2 regions of the Solibacillus silvestris genome follow, and region 1 is predicted to be linked to the other one. Evidence: riboswitches for the same ligand, from Rfam matches in the RefSeq annotation. Region 1 holds a riboswitch; the other holds the start of a gene.
What was found. A riboswitch is a leader RNA that binds a small molecule or an ion and turns the genes downstream of it on or off. The one in region 1 is predicted to bind S-adenosylmethionine.

Region 1 (8,181 bases):
ACTAAATCCAGCCAGTGTCCAAACTTGTAGCCTGCATTGCGGATTGTCCCGCTATAATTAAAGCCTAGCTTTTCATGAATTTTAATGCTCGCCATATTTTCTTTGTCTATGCAACCAACCATTGTTTTCACATCGCTTGCTTTCGCTTCCTCAATGAGCGCATTCATCAACTTGCTCGCAATCCCTTTTTTATAGTGATCTTTATGAACATATACTGAATGCTCCACCGTATACCGATATGCCGGATATGCACGAAAACTGCCGTATGTCGCATAGCCCGCTACTTCCCCCTTGATATCAAATACAAACAGCGGCTCGCCTTTTTCCTGTTTTTGTTCAAACCATTCCATACGCTCTTCCAATGATTGCTCATTGTACATATAAATTGCCGTTGAGTGTAATATATTATCGTTGAAAATTTCCAAAATCATTGGAATATCTTGTTTTTTTGCTTGTCGAATCATCTTTGCCCTCCTGAAGACCGCAAAAGCCGCTCTACCCGTATTTTGGTAAAACGGCTGTTCACAATTACTTTTGCTTTAGTATTATTGCACCTTGGTTTTAAGATATGCTAGCTTAAAAATCGGCACTAATATGTTTATACATTGAAGTAGCGTGCGTCTGGATGCGCAAATACAATAGCAGATACACTTGCTTCAGGCTCCATCATAAAACCTTCTGTTAACTGGACACCTATTTGTTCCGGCTTCAGCAGATGGAAAAGCTTTTCTTGATCTTCCAAATTCGGGCATGCCGGGTAGCCAAAGCTAAAACGCTGCCCTTGATATTTTGCGGCAAACCGGTCACGCATCGTAAAGTCCGTCGCATCGGGGAATCCCCACTGATCACGGATTTCTTGGTGAATACGCTCGGCAAAACCTTCTGCCAGCTCAAGGGCAGTCGCTTGCAATGCGTGGCTTTCCAGAAACTTCCCTTGTTCTTTCAGCTCGCCCGCTTTTTTGCTTACACCTTTTCCTGCCGTTACGACCATTAAGGCGATATAATCCATTTCCCCGCTTCCGACCGGTTTCAAATAATCTGATAAACATAGGAATGGAGCAACTTGCTGACGCGGGAATGTAAAGCGTTGTATTTCCGTTTTCGCATCTTCCGGACTATATACGACTACATCATCCCCATCTGATTGCGCAGGGAAAAATTGATACATACCGGATGCCGACAATACATCGCTATTTAAATAGCCTTTCACTAAATCATTCAACAAAGTCGCACGTTCATCTTGAGCTGCAAGCAATTGATCCAAATTCCCCTTTAATCCTAAATGATGTCCGATTAATGTGCGCATATTCACATATGGCTGCAAATGGGCGACCGAATAATCTCGTTTAATATGTGGCACTAAATCCTTCGGCATAAATACTTGTGCATCATTCACTGTACGAACCGGCTTTTCGGCTACTGCTACTGCTGGGCGGGATGCTCGCTTTGCATCAGATTCCAGACGTTTTTCCCGCGAATCGCGCAACTCCTCCAATAGGGCATCACGTTCATTCGGATTCATTAATCGATTCGCCTGTTCCAAGCCTTGCATCGCATCTTTGGAATAAATGACGGGTCCTTCATATTGATCGGCAATTTTCGTTTCTGTAAAGCGTCGCGATAACGCCGCGCCACCAACTAAAATGGGGACATCAATGCCTGCTTCCTTGAAATCCTGTGCCGTAATGACCATCTGCTGTGCTGACTTTACGAGCAGACCCGATAAACCTATGAAATCCGGCTTTTCTTTGCGTATTGTTTCAATCAGCTGGGCCGGTGTTACTTTAATACCTAAATCTACAACACGATAGCCGTTATTACTTAAAATAATATCGACCAGATTTTTTCCGATGTCATGCACGTCGCCTTTTACAGTCGCCAGCACCATCGTCCCTTTGCTTGCACTCGTATCGCCCTTTTCCATAAACTGCTCTAAATGGGCAACGGCAGCCTTCATCACTCCAGCGCTTTGCAATACTTCGGCAACGATTAGCTGGTTATCGTTAAAGAGACGACCGACTTCCGCCATCCCTGCCATTAAAGGACCGTTAATAATGTCAAGCGGCGAATCAAATGTTTGCAGTGCATCATCCAAATCTTTAATTAACCCTTCCTTCGTGCCTTCCAATATGTAATATGCAAGACGCGCTTCAACTGTCGCGGGCAATTCCTTTACAATTGCTTCTTTCTTTTTATCACGGTAAAAATCGGTAAATACAGCCAATGTTTCATCATTCGTATTAAATATGAGATCATTCGCCAGTTTGATTTCCTCTTCCGGAATTGATGCATAGCGCTCCAGTTTTTCTGTATTGACGATCGCATAATCCAATCCGGCCTGTGTACAGTGATATAAATACACAGCATTCAGTACTTCACGGCCAACCGGCGGCAAACCGAATGAAACATTGCTTACACCGAGCACTGTTAAACAGCCCGGCAAGTTTTCTTTAATGAGGCGGATTCCTTCAATCGTTTCCTCGGCTGCTCCGATATATTGTTCATCTCCTGTGCCTACAGGGAACATTAACGGATCAAAAATAATATCCTCTGGCGACATGCCCCATTTTTCCGTCAATAACTTATAGGAACGCTTTGCAACTTCCAGCTTTTTCTCGCGTGTGACAGCCATCCCCGTTTCATCAATCGTACCGACAACAAGTGCAGCACCGTATTTCTTCACAAGCGGCATAACCGCATCAAAGCGCTCTTCTCCATCTTCCAAGTTGATCGAGTTAATAATCGCCTTTCCTTGCGAAAACTTAAGCGCCGCTTCCATTACTTTTTCATCGGTTGAATCGATTACAAGCGGCACTTTCACTTTTTTCACAACTTCCTTCATGAAGCTTTTCATATCTTCAGCTTCATCACGGTCAGGGTTTGCTAAACAAATATCGATAACATGTGCACCGTTTTTCACTTGCGCGCGCGCTATTTCAGCCGCTTCCTCAAACTTTCCGTCTATAATCAAATTTTTAAATTTTCTAGAGCCGATTACGTTCGTGCGCTCCCCGATGAATAGCGGGCGCATTGACTCATCGTATTGGAGCGGCTCAATACCCGAAACGACATGGCCATGAGTAACTTCTTTTGGCTTGCGGGGCGCATAGCCATCCACAGCCTCGCGGATCGCCTGAATATGTGCAGGTGTCGTGCCACAACAGCCACCAACGATATTTAACCAGCCTTTTTCTGCAAACCCTTGCAATTTTTTCGATAAAGAATCGGGTGTCTCGTGATAGCATCCTTCCTCATCTGGAAGACCCGCATTTGGATAACAGCTAATATAGCCATTCGAAAGCTCTGACAAAGAACGAATATGATCCGTCATAAATTCCGGGCCTGTCGCACAGTTCAGCCCTACAGATAATGGCTTAATATGCTCAATAGAAATGTAGAACGCCTCTATCGACTGTCCTGCCAATGTTGTTCCCATCGGCTCGATCGTTCCTGAGATCATCACCGGAATCTCTTTGCCAAGTTCCTCGAAAGCACGGTTAATCGCTATCGTTCCTGCCTTTACATTAAGCATATCCTGTGACGTTTCAAGCAATAGCAGATCGGAACCTGCCTCAATTAGCGCTTTAGCCTGTATATAAAAGTTCTCCTCAAGCTCCTCGAATGTAATCCCGCCTGTAACGGATAATGTTTTTGTCGTAGGCCCGATTGCGCCTGCAACAAAGCGCGGCCAGTCTGGAGTTGAAAATTCGCGTGTAGCCTCCAATGCAATTTCTACAGCTTTCGTATTAATCTCGATCGCTTTATCCCCTAAATCATACTCATTTAATACGAGTGGCGTCCCACCAAAAGTATTCGTGCAAATAATATCTGCCCCTGCCTCTAAATAGGCGCGGTGTATTTTCCCTAATACATCCGGTCTTGTCAGCACTAAGTTTTCATTACAGCCGTCCAACTCTTCGCCGCCGAAATCTTCGTATGTTAAGTTTTCAGCTTGAAGCATCGTCCCCATGGCGCCATCGATGATACATATTCTTTTTTGCAATTGCTCATGAATCGGGTGGTTATACATTTGACTGAACTCCTTTATTTTCCACATCATATTGTTTTACATATTCCATTAATTCAAGCGTCATATCATAGCGTAAAAACGGAGTAATTAAATAAATTCCATTAAAATATTGGCACGCCGTATCGAGCAGCTCTTTTGCAATGGCAATTCCTTCTGCCGTTGCCGCTTCTTTATCTTCGCCGCATGCTGCCATTCGCGCCAACACCTCGTCCGACAGTTTAATGCCTGGTACTTCGTGGTGCAGAAATTCCGCGCTGCGCGATGATGTAAGCGGCATAATCCCAATATAGATCGGTGTGTCCAAATGCTTTGTCGCATTATAAATTTCTATAATTTTTTCTTTTGTGTAAACCGGCTGTGAAATGAAATAATCTGCACCATGCTCGATTTTTTTCTCTAAACGGGCGACTGCTCGATCCAGCACACGCACATTCGGGTTAAATGCGGCAGCCACTGAGAAGTTCGCCTGTTTGCGCAATGACTTCCCTGTGAAAGATCCCCCTTTATTCAATTGCTTAATAAGTGAAATAAGCTCCATCGATGAAACATCATACACACTAGTCGCCCCAGGGAAATCACCCACTTTTGTCGGATCCCCTGTCACAACCAGAATATCATGCAGTTCCAGTGCATCAAGCCCCATTAAATGCGATTGAAGCCCAATTAAATTCCGGTCACGGCACGTTAAATGCGGCAACGAACGAATCCCGTGCTCCTTTAAAATAGCAGCCATCGCAATATTGCTTATACGCGGCGAAGCAAGTGAGTTGTCAGCCATCATAATGACATCGGCTCCCGCTTTTGCCAGTTGTTTTGCCCCTTCAACAAATCCATCAATTTCTAAATGACGCGGTGTATCAAGTTCCACAATGACAGAGCGCTCACGTTTTGCTTTTTCGTGGAGCGGTTCTTGCTTACGTGGCTCCGGAACACGGACAAATTGTGTATGCCCGTGTTTCTCTTCCTTTGTTTCAATTGGCTTTACTTTCGCCAAACGCTGCTTTACCGCTGCAATATGCTTAGGTGTCGTTCCACAGCAACCACCAATTAAGCGGACACCTTGATTGACAAGTTCAACGGCTGCACGTGCAAAATAATCCGTTTCCGATTCATATACTACCCGGCCGTCTTCTATATCTAAAAGCGAAGCATTGGGGTATGCCGATAAAAAGGCCTTTTTCGGCAGATTCACCCCTTCAAATGCCTGAATTGTATGATATGGTCCCAATCGGCAATTGCTCCCGACAATATCTGCGCCTAATCTTTCAAGATCATGAAGCGCTTCATTGAATGTCATTAAATTTTGGAGCACGCCCGGCTCCTGCATCGTCACTTGTGCAATAATCGGCAAATCCGTCATCGCACGCAATAGATAGACACAATGCGAAAGCTCTTCAAAATCATAATACGTCTCCAATAAAAATCCGTCTGGTTCACCGGCAAGCAACACCTCTGCCTGCTCTTGAAATGCGGCTAATATTTCGTCCAATGTCGCATCGCTTTTGCGGATGCCGCGAATACCGCCAACCGTCGCCAAAACATATTGCCCTCCTGGAGCAGCCGCACGTTTTGCGATCTTCAATGCGGCCTCATTGAATTCCTTTACACGGTTTTCATAGCCATAGCGCGCAAGCTTGATCGCATTTGCACCATATGTATTTGTCTGGATAATATCTGCACCAGCAGCAATATATTCACCATGGATTTTTCCGATAATTTCCGGGCGTGCAATATTCATCTCCTCATGACAATAATCCAGCCCGTATGAATAAAGTAATGTTCCGATGGCGCCGTCTGCCGTTAAAACACGCGTTTTTAAATCTTCTCGTAATCCCATTGCTTTCACTCCATTATTTACAGTATTTTCAGTCAACTAACAATACGAAAAAGCCCTCTTTCAAATAATAAAAGAAGGCTTAACAATTCAACATTTGCGTTCCTTCTCATCTTCTGGCATTCGCCACTGGATTTAGCACCTGACTTTTCGTTGGTTGCTGAAGTTTCATCGGGCCAGTCCCTCAACTTCTCTCGATAAGAATATTTTATGATTTTTAAAATAAAGCAATTATGCCTCAACATAATCGCAGCTGAATACGGAACATATAAAAGAACCGAATTAGGTTAAATGCATCATATCGTTATCTGAATGTTACGTCAATACCCTTTAACCGAATAAAGTATTTCTTTACATAATTCGCTCAATAATCTGTTCCGCCGTTTTTTTTCCGTTTTGAATGCATGCGCCAATCCCTACACCAAAATAAGAGCACCCTGCTAATAAGAGGTTCGGATAGTGTGTTTGCAACTGTCGAACGACATTCGATAATGCTTCGTTGTGCGCTAAATCATAGCGCGGCATTTGGTCAAGCCATTTCGTCACATTTACGACTGCCGGCTCGGCTTCAATGCCTAAACTTAAACGAATATCTTCCAATGCGACTTTTGTCAATGCTTCATCGGACATCGCCGCAAGCTCTTCGTAGCGCGGATTAATATTTTTATAAAATAAACGGACGAGTAAGTTTCCTTCCGCTGACGTATGCTTCCATTTACGGCTCGTCCATGTCGAAGCATTGCAAACTAAATCGCTATTATGCGAGACGATAAATCCTGTGCCATCTGCCGGCAATACACTATCCGGCACATCAAATCCGACATACATGGTTAAAGCTGATGCCGTTGTGAATTTTTCGAGCTGTTCATCGAGCGATTCGTCCTGCAGCACATTTCGCACCGTATCGTTCGGAACAGCCAGCACAACTATATCCGCCAAAATCGTTTCTTCCTCCAATATGACCTCATACTGCTCGCCGACTTTACGCACTTGCTTTGTCGCCGTCTTTTTAATGAATTCGACTTCCGGCAGCTGCTCTTCCAAGCGATCAATCAATGTGGATAAACCATTCCGGAATGAGATGAATTTCTTGTTCGCCGCTTTTTCGAATTGCTCGCGATTTGCCTCAAAGCCTTTTATAATCGAGCCGTAATTGTTTTTGTAATCCACTAAATAAGGCAAGGTTGATGCTAAGCTTAATTGATACAAATCCCCTGAGTAAACACCCGCCAACACCGGGGCGATTTGCTTGCGCACAATTTCCTCACCTAAAAAGTATTCTAAAAACATGCCGATTGAACTTTCTTTCGTAAAGGATGTATTCGGAATTTCCGAATCCTGAAGCGCTCTTTCCTTTCCTTCTTCCGATAGCAGTGTGCTCGACATAAGTGATTCTATGCTCATCGGAATACCGAATGTAGACCCTGCCGGAATTGCATGCAGCTCATTATTTGTATGAATATAGGATATTCCTGTTTCGTTATATACGAGCTGTGACTCAAAATTCAGTTCCTTTACAAGCTCCAGCACCCCCGGATGACGCGCTACTATCGAATCCGCGCCCGTTTCCATAATAAAGCTTCCTTCACGCGCCGAATGTATTTTGCCGCCCAAATATTGGTTTTTTTCGATTAATACTAGCCGTGCTTCGATATTTTTTTCATGCATTTGATTTTTTAAATAATGCATTGTGCAAAGTCCGGTAATGCCGCCGCCTATAACTACTACTGTTTTCATTTTATCTCTCCCATTTCGTTCGCTCTTCTTCTATTAGTATAATCTTTTCCACGCAAAATTTGGTCAGGCGGATATTACAATTTTCAAAACCAATGCCCGATTCTTATAATTACTATGTATACTTGGAGAGTTTGTTGGGTGTGAAAAGTAGAGCGGCTATTACAATTTTTCACGCCCGCATCATTTTACTTTCACAAGTATATTGACGATTAAGGATGCACAATGATAAAACATATTTTGCGCAAAATAACGTAAAATGATGTCTGTTATTATGTGGGTTACGTTGAACAGCTTATATGTACTTGCCCATCAAAAAGCTGTGCGGAAAGGACGGGCTTTCGGCACAGCATTGCTTATTCATATTATTCTTCTAGATTTTGGGATATTTGTGCCAGTGTATCTGCGGATAACGTTACTTCATCAAATGCACGGCCAAGATCCGAAATTATATCCCCGATTTGCTCTAATTCCAGCTCCACCAAATTGTTTTGTTTTTGTGTTTCGGTCATTGATTCGACAATCGCGGTGAACTGAACTTCCGTGTTTTCCATACTCTCTTCACCAACACGCACAGCTGATT
Region 2 (8,181 bases), on a different contig from region 1:
ATGCCTGCCGGACGTAAATCAAAGAGCTCACGAACCCATTTCACGATTTCTGTTTCAGCTGCTTTTCCAGTACCGAATGTATCGACTGCAATTGAAACAGGTTGTGCAACACCGATTGCATATGCCAGTTGCACTTCTGCACGGTCAGCTAAGCCGGCTGCTACAATGTTTTTGGCAACATAGCGTGCTGCATATGCTGCAGAACGGTCAACTTTTGTTGCATCCTTACCAGAGAAAGCTCCGCCACCATGACGTGCATAGCCACCATAAGTATCAACAATAATTTTACGACCTGTAAGACCTGCATCACCTTTAGGTCCACCAATTACGAAGCGGCCTGTCGGGTTGATGAAGTACTTTGTAGCCTCATCCAATAAATGAGCAGGAACTACCGGTTTAATCACATGTTCTTTAATGTCTGTCTGGATTTGTTCCAATGTTGCTTCTTCATCGTGCTGTGTTGAAATAACGATTGTATCCACACGAACCGGTTCATTGTTTTCATCATATTCAATTGTTACTTGTGTTTTACCATCCGGACGTAAATATTGCAATTCGCCTGATTTACGTACTTCTGTTAAACGACGCGCTAATTTATGAGCTAAAGAAATAGGCATCGGCATAAGTTCCGGTGTTTCGTTACATGCGTAGCCGAACATTAGGCCTTGATCTCCTGCACCGATTGCTTCCAGCTCATCATCTGTCATCGAGCCTTCACGCGCTTCCAATGCTTGGTCGACACCTTGCGCGATATCAGGAGATTGCTCACCTACCGCTACTAATACTGCCAAGTTTTCAGCATCAAAGCCGTATTTACCGCGAGTATAGCCAATTTCTGCCACTGTATCACGGATAATTCCTTTCATATCCACATAAGTAGATGTTGTAATCTCCCCAGATACTAATACTAAGCCTGTTGTTACCGTAGTTTCACAAGCTACACGAGCATTTGGGTCCGCTGCTAAAATGGCATCTAAAATAGCATCCGAAATTTGGTCACAAATTTTATCCGGATGTCCTTCCGTTACACTTTCTGATGTAAACAGTCGACGATTTGTCATGTCATTTCCTCCTAATTCACTTTGGCGATTGTTTTATGTTCATTCGATGATACGGTACTCATTACCCATGCCCGCTTATATTTTCGATAAAGTAAACCATCCCTTTTCGTTTCTGAAAAAAGGTTGAGGCTATACCAATCAGGTGTCTAAGGACAGTTGATTTTATATGGCTAAAAATAGATTATTTTCATATTTTAAAAATCATTTGCTTTCTGTCCGTTGATACACGATAAACGTCAAGCTGCATTGCTTTGACACGAGGTTTTGAAAGGCTAATATTTCTTGCTTTACAATTTAAATCAAATAAAAAAATCCTTTCGCTCATTAGCCGCGCTCATCACGCGTGAGGAAAGGATGTATATGCATCGTTACCTTTCACTCTTATCGTTCAAGGGAAATTTTGCCCTTGCATCAGGTTGGCACCAGCACGCATTAAGTATGCGCAGGTTGCCGGGTTTCATAGGGCCTGCCCCTCCACCAGCTCGGGATAAGAGTATCCGTTCAATTAAACATCTTACGTAAAAAAAACAAAGCTGTCAACAAAATTTGTCTTATTTAGAACAGTTTAAATTTCCATAAAAAATAATTCATAATTAGTATAGATTATTACATTCAATGTGTTATACTATTTTTGAATTAATAAACAACTCCCCTACTATAAGGGAATACTATAAAAAAGGATGGTATTTAATAGATGAATTCGGTAGAAATCGCTAACGAGCTGAAAGAACTTTTAAACGGGGAAAACATTAAAACTCAATTATCTGTTCCACAATTAGTAGAAAAAGCTACATCACGCGGAGAAGCAATGTTAACTGTCGATGGCGCATTGCGTGCTGAAACAGGCAAATACACTGGTCGTTCTCCTAAAGATAAATATATGGTTGAAGAAGAAAGTTCAAAACATAAAATCGATTGGGGTAAAGTAAACCGTCCTATCTCTACAGAAGTATTCGACAAGCTTTACGTGAAAGTCGTGAACTATTTAAAAGAACGCGATGAATTATTCGTATTCAACGGTTTTGCAGGTGCGGACAAAGATTCTCAACTTTCTATAAAAGTCATTAACGAATATGCTTGGCATAACCTATTCTGTCATCAATTATTCATCCGTCCAACTGCTGAGGAATTAGCTTCTCATGTTGCTGATTTCACAATTGTGTCCGCGCCAAACTTCAAAGCAGATCCAGAAGTAGATGGCACAGGATCGGAAACATTTATTATAACATCTCTTGAAAAGAAAATCATCTTAATCGGTGGAACTGAATACGCCGGCGAAATGAAAAAATCAATTTTTGGGATTATGAATTATTTATTGCCTGAACAAGGCATCTTCCCAATGCACTGTTCTGCAAACGTTGGCGAAGAAGGCGATGTTGCATTGTTCTTCGGTCTGTCAGGTACAGGCAAAACGACATTATCGGCAGATAGCGACCGTAAATTAATCGGTGATGATGAGCATGGTTGGTCTGACAACGGCGTATTCAATATTGAAGGTGGTTGCTATGCGAAAACAATCAACCTTTCTGCAGAAAAAGAGCCTGAAATCTACAACGCGATCCGCTTCGGTTCTGTATTGGAAAATGTGGCTGTAGATCCACAATCACGCGTATGTAACTATGATGATGGTTCTTTAACAGAAAACACTCGAGTAGCTTATCCGATTGATTACATCGATAATATTGTACTACCATCAGTAGCTGGCCACCCAAATACAATCGTCTTCCTGACTGCAGACGCATTTGGTGTATTGCCTCCTATTTCAAAATTAACGAAAGAACAGGCAATGTATCATTTCTTAAGCGGCTTCACGTCAAAATTAGCAGGTACAGAACGTGGTATTACAGAGCCAGAGCCAGTATTTTCAACATGCTTCGGATCTCCATTCCTGCCATTGCCTGCAACAGTTTATGCGGAGCAGTTAGGCAAGAAAATCGATGAGCATGGTTCACAAGTATTCCTTGTTAACACTGGTTGGACTGGAGGCGAGTATGGTGTTGGCAGCCGTATGAAACTTGCTTATACTCGTGCAATGGTTCGTGCTGCAATCGATGGTAAATTAAACAATGTGGAAACGACACAAGATGCGGTATTCGGATTGAATATCCCATTAGCGGTTGAAGGTGTTCCATCTGGAGTGTTAAACCCGCGCGATGCATGGGCTGACAAAACTGCATATGATAAAAAATCAGCTGAACTTGCGCAATTATTCAAAAACAACTTCACGAAATTCGACAATGTTGATGAAGCAATCGTGAAAAAAGGCGGTCCATTAGTATAGTACACTAATGATTAATTCGCCATATTAGTTTAACTTTGGCAGTTTTGCGAAAAGCCGGATTATAATATAAAATTTTAAAGGATATTATAAATAAAGGGATGTAGCGTAAGTATTCACTTACGTACATCCCTTTTTGCTGCTCCTTGTTGTTTCATCCATTCACATAGTTTTTTTACAGTTTCCCGATTGAGTTTCGGGGGATAATGATGCTTTAACCCAAATGAAAACCATGTTTCCACTTGTTTTCCCTCGTCTTTCAAATAAAGTTCCAGTTGGTATGCATGTTCAATATCAACATGTTGATCCTCTGTACCATGAATAATCAATACAGGAGCATGGACATTCTCTATCTCATATAAAGGTGTGCGGTCTTCATAGTTTTCCGGCACTTTATTTGGCGTGCCCCCAACGATCCTCTTTAGCCCGCGACGCATATCGACACGCTCCCAATAAGTCGCTGTTGCGTCCGAAACACCAGCCCATGTCACGACGGCTTTTATATCTTCGCGTAAAATCGCCGTCCATAAAGCCATTAAGCCCCCCCTGGAAAATCCAAACAAATTCACTTTTTCAGCATCGATAAATTTCTTTAATACGTCGATACCGAAAATCGCATCATTCCGGTCCTCACCCGCAAACTCGTCCTTCCCTTCGCCTCCGCGATTTCCACGGTAATACGGGGCGAAAACGACAAAGCCCTGCATCGCGAATTGGGCGATACGGGCAGGCCGGACCATGCCGATCGACTGCAACCCTCCCCGCAAATAAAGAAGCGCTTCATACTGCCCATGAGCTTTCGGTCTAGCTAATAATCCTTTAACACGCAATCCTTGTGACCAATATGTTACTTCATCCAGACGAATATGCGGATTCGGTGAAGGATAATTACGCATCGAAAAAATCTTACCATTGCCGTTCATGATTTTTCACTTCCTGCAGCATCTTTTTCATGCCCGCATCCCGCATATAAAAACTTAAATCGGGCTGTTGCCATAGCTCTTCTTCCGTTAACCATAAAACACCATCTGTTTCAAAATCTCCGACAAATGGCTCGATATCCTTAACCTTTGCTGTAAAAACCGCCTTACAAAACGGTATTTCACCGTGTACAATATAGTAAGCAAACCATTGTACATCCTCTATTACTACAGTTGCCTCTTCATATACTTCACGTATAGCAGCTTGATATAAAGTTTCGCCCTGCTCTTGCTTTCCGCCTGGGAATTCGACACCACGCCGGTTATGAATTGTGCATAACCACTTTCCTTTATGCTGCACGAGCGTTAATACGTGCTTTGGCTCTACATCAAATGGCCCTTCATCAAATCTCAAATCTACGTTCAAACCGTTTTCATCGATAAATTTAAACATCTTTTCGCTCAACTCCTATTCAATAGTGTAGCGAACAGATGTCTATCATTCAACAGGAAGCAAGAAAATTGTCAATTAAAATAAGGTAATTGCTCTACAAATTTTCTCGCCTCGTCATCACCGAATTCATGAATTAATGCATATACTTTTTGCAGACGACGGTCTAAATCATGATTCAGCTTATCCAAATGATAAGGTATAAAAGGCATATGCGCTCGAAAGGCATTGGATGCTTCCAGTGCTTGCATTTGGCTAAAAAGCTTTGTAAATACACGCGCTTTCAATGGGTCCATTTTCAATACAAATTCATAGGATGTCCCTGGCTGCAAATTGCATGTCAAATTTGCAATCGATACATAAACATTACTCGTTTCCATTATACTCACCTCATTCTTAAGGTGGGCTTTAACCAAATCATTTATACGTAAAAAACGACCCCAAATTCGGAGTCGTTTCGTCGATATTAGTTTCCTAAATAAGCATTAAGCATCCATGTATGCTTTTCCAAACTTTGGTATTGAGCATTCAACATATCTTCCGTACGATCATCGCCTTCTTCAGATGCTGCTTCCATTGCTTTTTCCAATGCTTCCATAATTGTATTGAAATCGGCAATAAGTGTTGAAACCATTTCTTCCGTTTCTTCTTTGCCAGTTGCTTCTTTGATTAAAGAAAGGTCTAAATTTTCCTTCAATGTTGCGACAGGCTTGCCTCCCTTTGTCAAAATGCGTTCAGCAATTTCGTCTAAATTAAGTGTTACCTCATTATATAACTCTTCAAATTTTGTGTGTAATGTAAAGAAAGATGGTCCGTTTACGTACCAGTGGTAGTTATGTAACTTTGTGTACATTACCGACCATGTTGCCACTAAATCATTTAAAAGTGTGTTTAATTGTTTTTTTGCCATTATCCTTCACCTCATAATTTATATTTAAAATTTCATAAGCGAAATTTTAATCCTAATTGATAATTATTATCATTATAATACATTATTTACCTTTCTAATAGTGACAAAATGCTGAATTTAATCACTAGTTAATATTATAACCGTTCATTCGCTTGTTAAAACCTCATAATTTCAATGATTGTTCAAATTTAAGCCGTCTTTTTCATGTACAATAGATAGTGATCAATCAGTTTGGAGGTCTCGTCATGCTTGTTACGATACTTATATGTATATTAGTTGTAATAGTGATTACGGCTCTTTTCCTGACAGCTGTCAATTTGGGCTATAAAGTAAAACATTCTATAGATCCCGTAGCACATAATACGACAAATTCCAATGAATCAAATGAGGTGAAAAAATGAGTTTACCTATAGTATTGATTATTATCGTCACAATTATGGGGATTTTTGCGTTTTCAATCGTTTTACTTGCTCGTAAAAACAATATATCATTAAAGCAAACGGTCGATTCAAAACCAATACACGCCTATAAAAATGGAGAACAAAAACAGCAATGAAAAGACTATTTATCGGGCTTATCCGAGTTTATCAAAAATATTTCTCGCCTATGAAACCCCCTTCTTGCCGCTTTCATCCCACTTGTTCAAGCTACGGGATTGAAGCAATACAAAAGCATGGTGCTATTAAAGGGATTATTATGACGACAATTCGCATTTTAAAATGCCAGCCGTTTCATCCGGGTGGCTTTGATCCTGTACCTGAAAAATGGCCTTCGAAAAAAAAATGATTTTCGAAGGCTTTTTATATTGTTTTTTTTGATGTAATAATGTATGATTGAAAATGTTCAAAAACACAAATCGTAATTATTACTATTTAAGGGGTTTTACTACAAATGAAAAAATGGTTTTTACTCATTTCAATGTTTACATCTATTTTATTTTTAGCTGCTTGTAATGCAGATGATGCAAAAAATTCCACTTCAAATGATGCAAAAGCGAATGAAGATGCGTTATCTGTTTATACGACTGTTTATCCATTGCAATATTTTACCGAGCGTATCGGCGGCGAGTATGTGAAAGTTGCTTCGATTTATCCTGCTGGCGCAAACGAGCATACATTTGAGCCGACACAAAAAGATATGATTGCTTTAGCAGATTCGGATTTATTTTTCTATATCGGCCTCGGATTGGAAGGCTTTGTTGAAAATGCCAAAAAGACATTGGCTAATGAAGATGTAAAATTAGTGGCCACTGCTGACGGAGTAACAGAAGAACAGCTGCATATTTCGACTGGCCATACACATGCAGAAGCTACAGCAGAACATGATGAACACGATCATGAGCATGAGCATGGTGAAGGAGACGAAAGTGATGAAGAGCATACCCACCATGAACATGATGCACATGTTTGGCTGTCACCAATCATTTCACAGCAGTTAGCATTATCGATTAAAGAAGAATTAGTTGCGGCTCTACCAGAACATGAAGCATTATTCAATGCAAACTATGAGCAATTAGCAGCAGACCTTGCTGAATTGCATTCGGAATTTGAAGCAATGGCCGCTGCATCCAATAAGAAAACATTCTTCGTTTCACACGCAGCATTTGGCTATATCGCGGGACATTACGGCTTCAATCAAGTACCAGTGGCTGGCTTGAATTCACAAAGCGAGCCATCACAAAAAGAACTGACGACGATTGTGGATTTAGCTAAAAAAGAAAATATCCAATACATTTTCTTCGAGCAAAATGTTTCATCGAATTTAACGGAAATTATTCAGAAAGAAGTAAAAGCAAAAACTTTAACTTTGCATAATTTAAGTGTGCTTACGAAGGAAGATATTGAAAACAAAGAAAATTACTTCACTTTAATGCGTAAAAATATAGATGTATTAAAACAAGCTTTAAGTAATTGATTATAAGGTAATAGGTCCAAGCATTGATTCTTATGCTTGGACCTTTTCATCATTTCCTCATTATTCATCCAATAACTTCATCAAGTGTCTTCTTAGCAGCTTATTTGAACCGCTTCGTGGCAAGGAGGCAATAAAGTGAACATATTTCGGAACTTTATAATTGGCTAAATTCTGCTCGCAAAATTCAATGACGTCTTGCGCTGTCATGCTTTCTTTTACTACGATAAATGCTGCAGGCACTTGCCCCCATATGTCATGCGCTATCCCGCATACGCCCGCTTCTTTTATTTTCGGATGTGCGAGCAATACATTTTCGATTTCAGCAGGGTAAATATTTTCCCCTCCGGAAATAATCAAATCACTTCGGCGATCAACTACATATAAATAGCCGTCTTCGTCTAAATAACCGACATCCCCTGTATGAAGCCAGCCATCAATTGTCGTCGGCTTCTCTTTAAATTGGCCGATATATCTCGGTGTTACATGCGGTCCTCTTATTAAAATTTCGCCAATTGACTCGTCTTTTTTCGCTGCAATTTTTATTTCATTGAAAAATAAAGGTTTCCCTGCAGATCCGATATGTGTGAATGCATCCTCATTTGCCAGTGTGGCGGTTTGTGAAGCTGTTTCAGTCATTCCGTATGTTT

Region 2: linked by a shared signal. The riboswitch ahead of metK (methionine adenosyltransferase) and the one ahead of ACTHOQ_RS12680 (bifunctional homocysteine S-methyltransferase/methylenetetrahydrofolate reductase) in region 1 are both predicted to bind S-adenosylmethionine.

The regions. Positions count from the first base shown of each region.
Region 1 covers NZ_JBQCJW010000020.1:21,199-29,379, reverse strand. The annotation lists gene ACTHOQ_RS12690 (GNAT family N-acetyltransferase) at 1-464, opposite strand, end outside; gene metH (methionine synthase) at 599-4,030, opposite strand; gene ACTHOQ_RS12680 (bifunctional homocysteine S-methyltransferase/methylenetetrahydrofolate reductase) at 4,023-5,867, opposite strand; SAM riboswitch class I at 5,971-6,068, opposite strand; gene hemG (protoporphyrinogen oxidase) at 6,216-7,601, opposite strand; gene ACTHOQ_RS12670 (protoglobin domain-containing protein) at 7,964-8,181, opposite strand, start outside.
Region 2 covers NZ_JBQCJW010000046.1:3,529-11,709, forward strand. The annotation lists gene metK (methionine adenosyltransferase) at 1-1,061, opposite strand, end outside; SAM riboswitch class I at 1,440-1,555, opposite strand; gene pckA (phosphoenolpyruvate carboxykinase (ATP)) at 1,756-3,342, shown strand; gene ACTHOQ_RS17640 (alpha/beta hydrolase family protein) at 3,456-4,262, opposite strand; gene ACTHOQ_RS17645 (NUDIX hydrolase) at 4,246-4,713, opposite strand; gene ACTHOQ_RS17650 (transposase) at 4,785-5,090, opposite strand; gene ACTHOQ_RS17655 (Dps family protein) at 5,177-5,620, opposite strand; gene ytzI (YtzI protein) at 5,866-6,021, shown strand; gene ACTHOQ_RS17665 (hypothetical protein) at 6,018-6,176, shown strand; gene yidD (membrane protein insertion efficiency factor YidD) at 6,173-6,406, shown strand; gene ACTHOQ_RS17675 (metal ABC transporter solute-binding protein, Zn/Mn family) at 6,512-7,534, shown strand; gene ACTHOQ_RS17680 (o-succinylbenzoate--CoA ligase) at 7,595-8,181, opposite strand, start outside.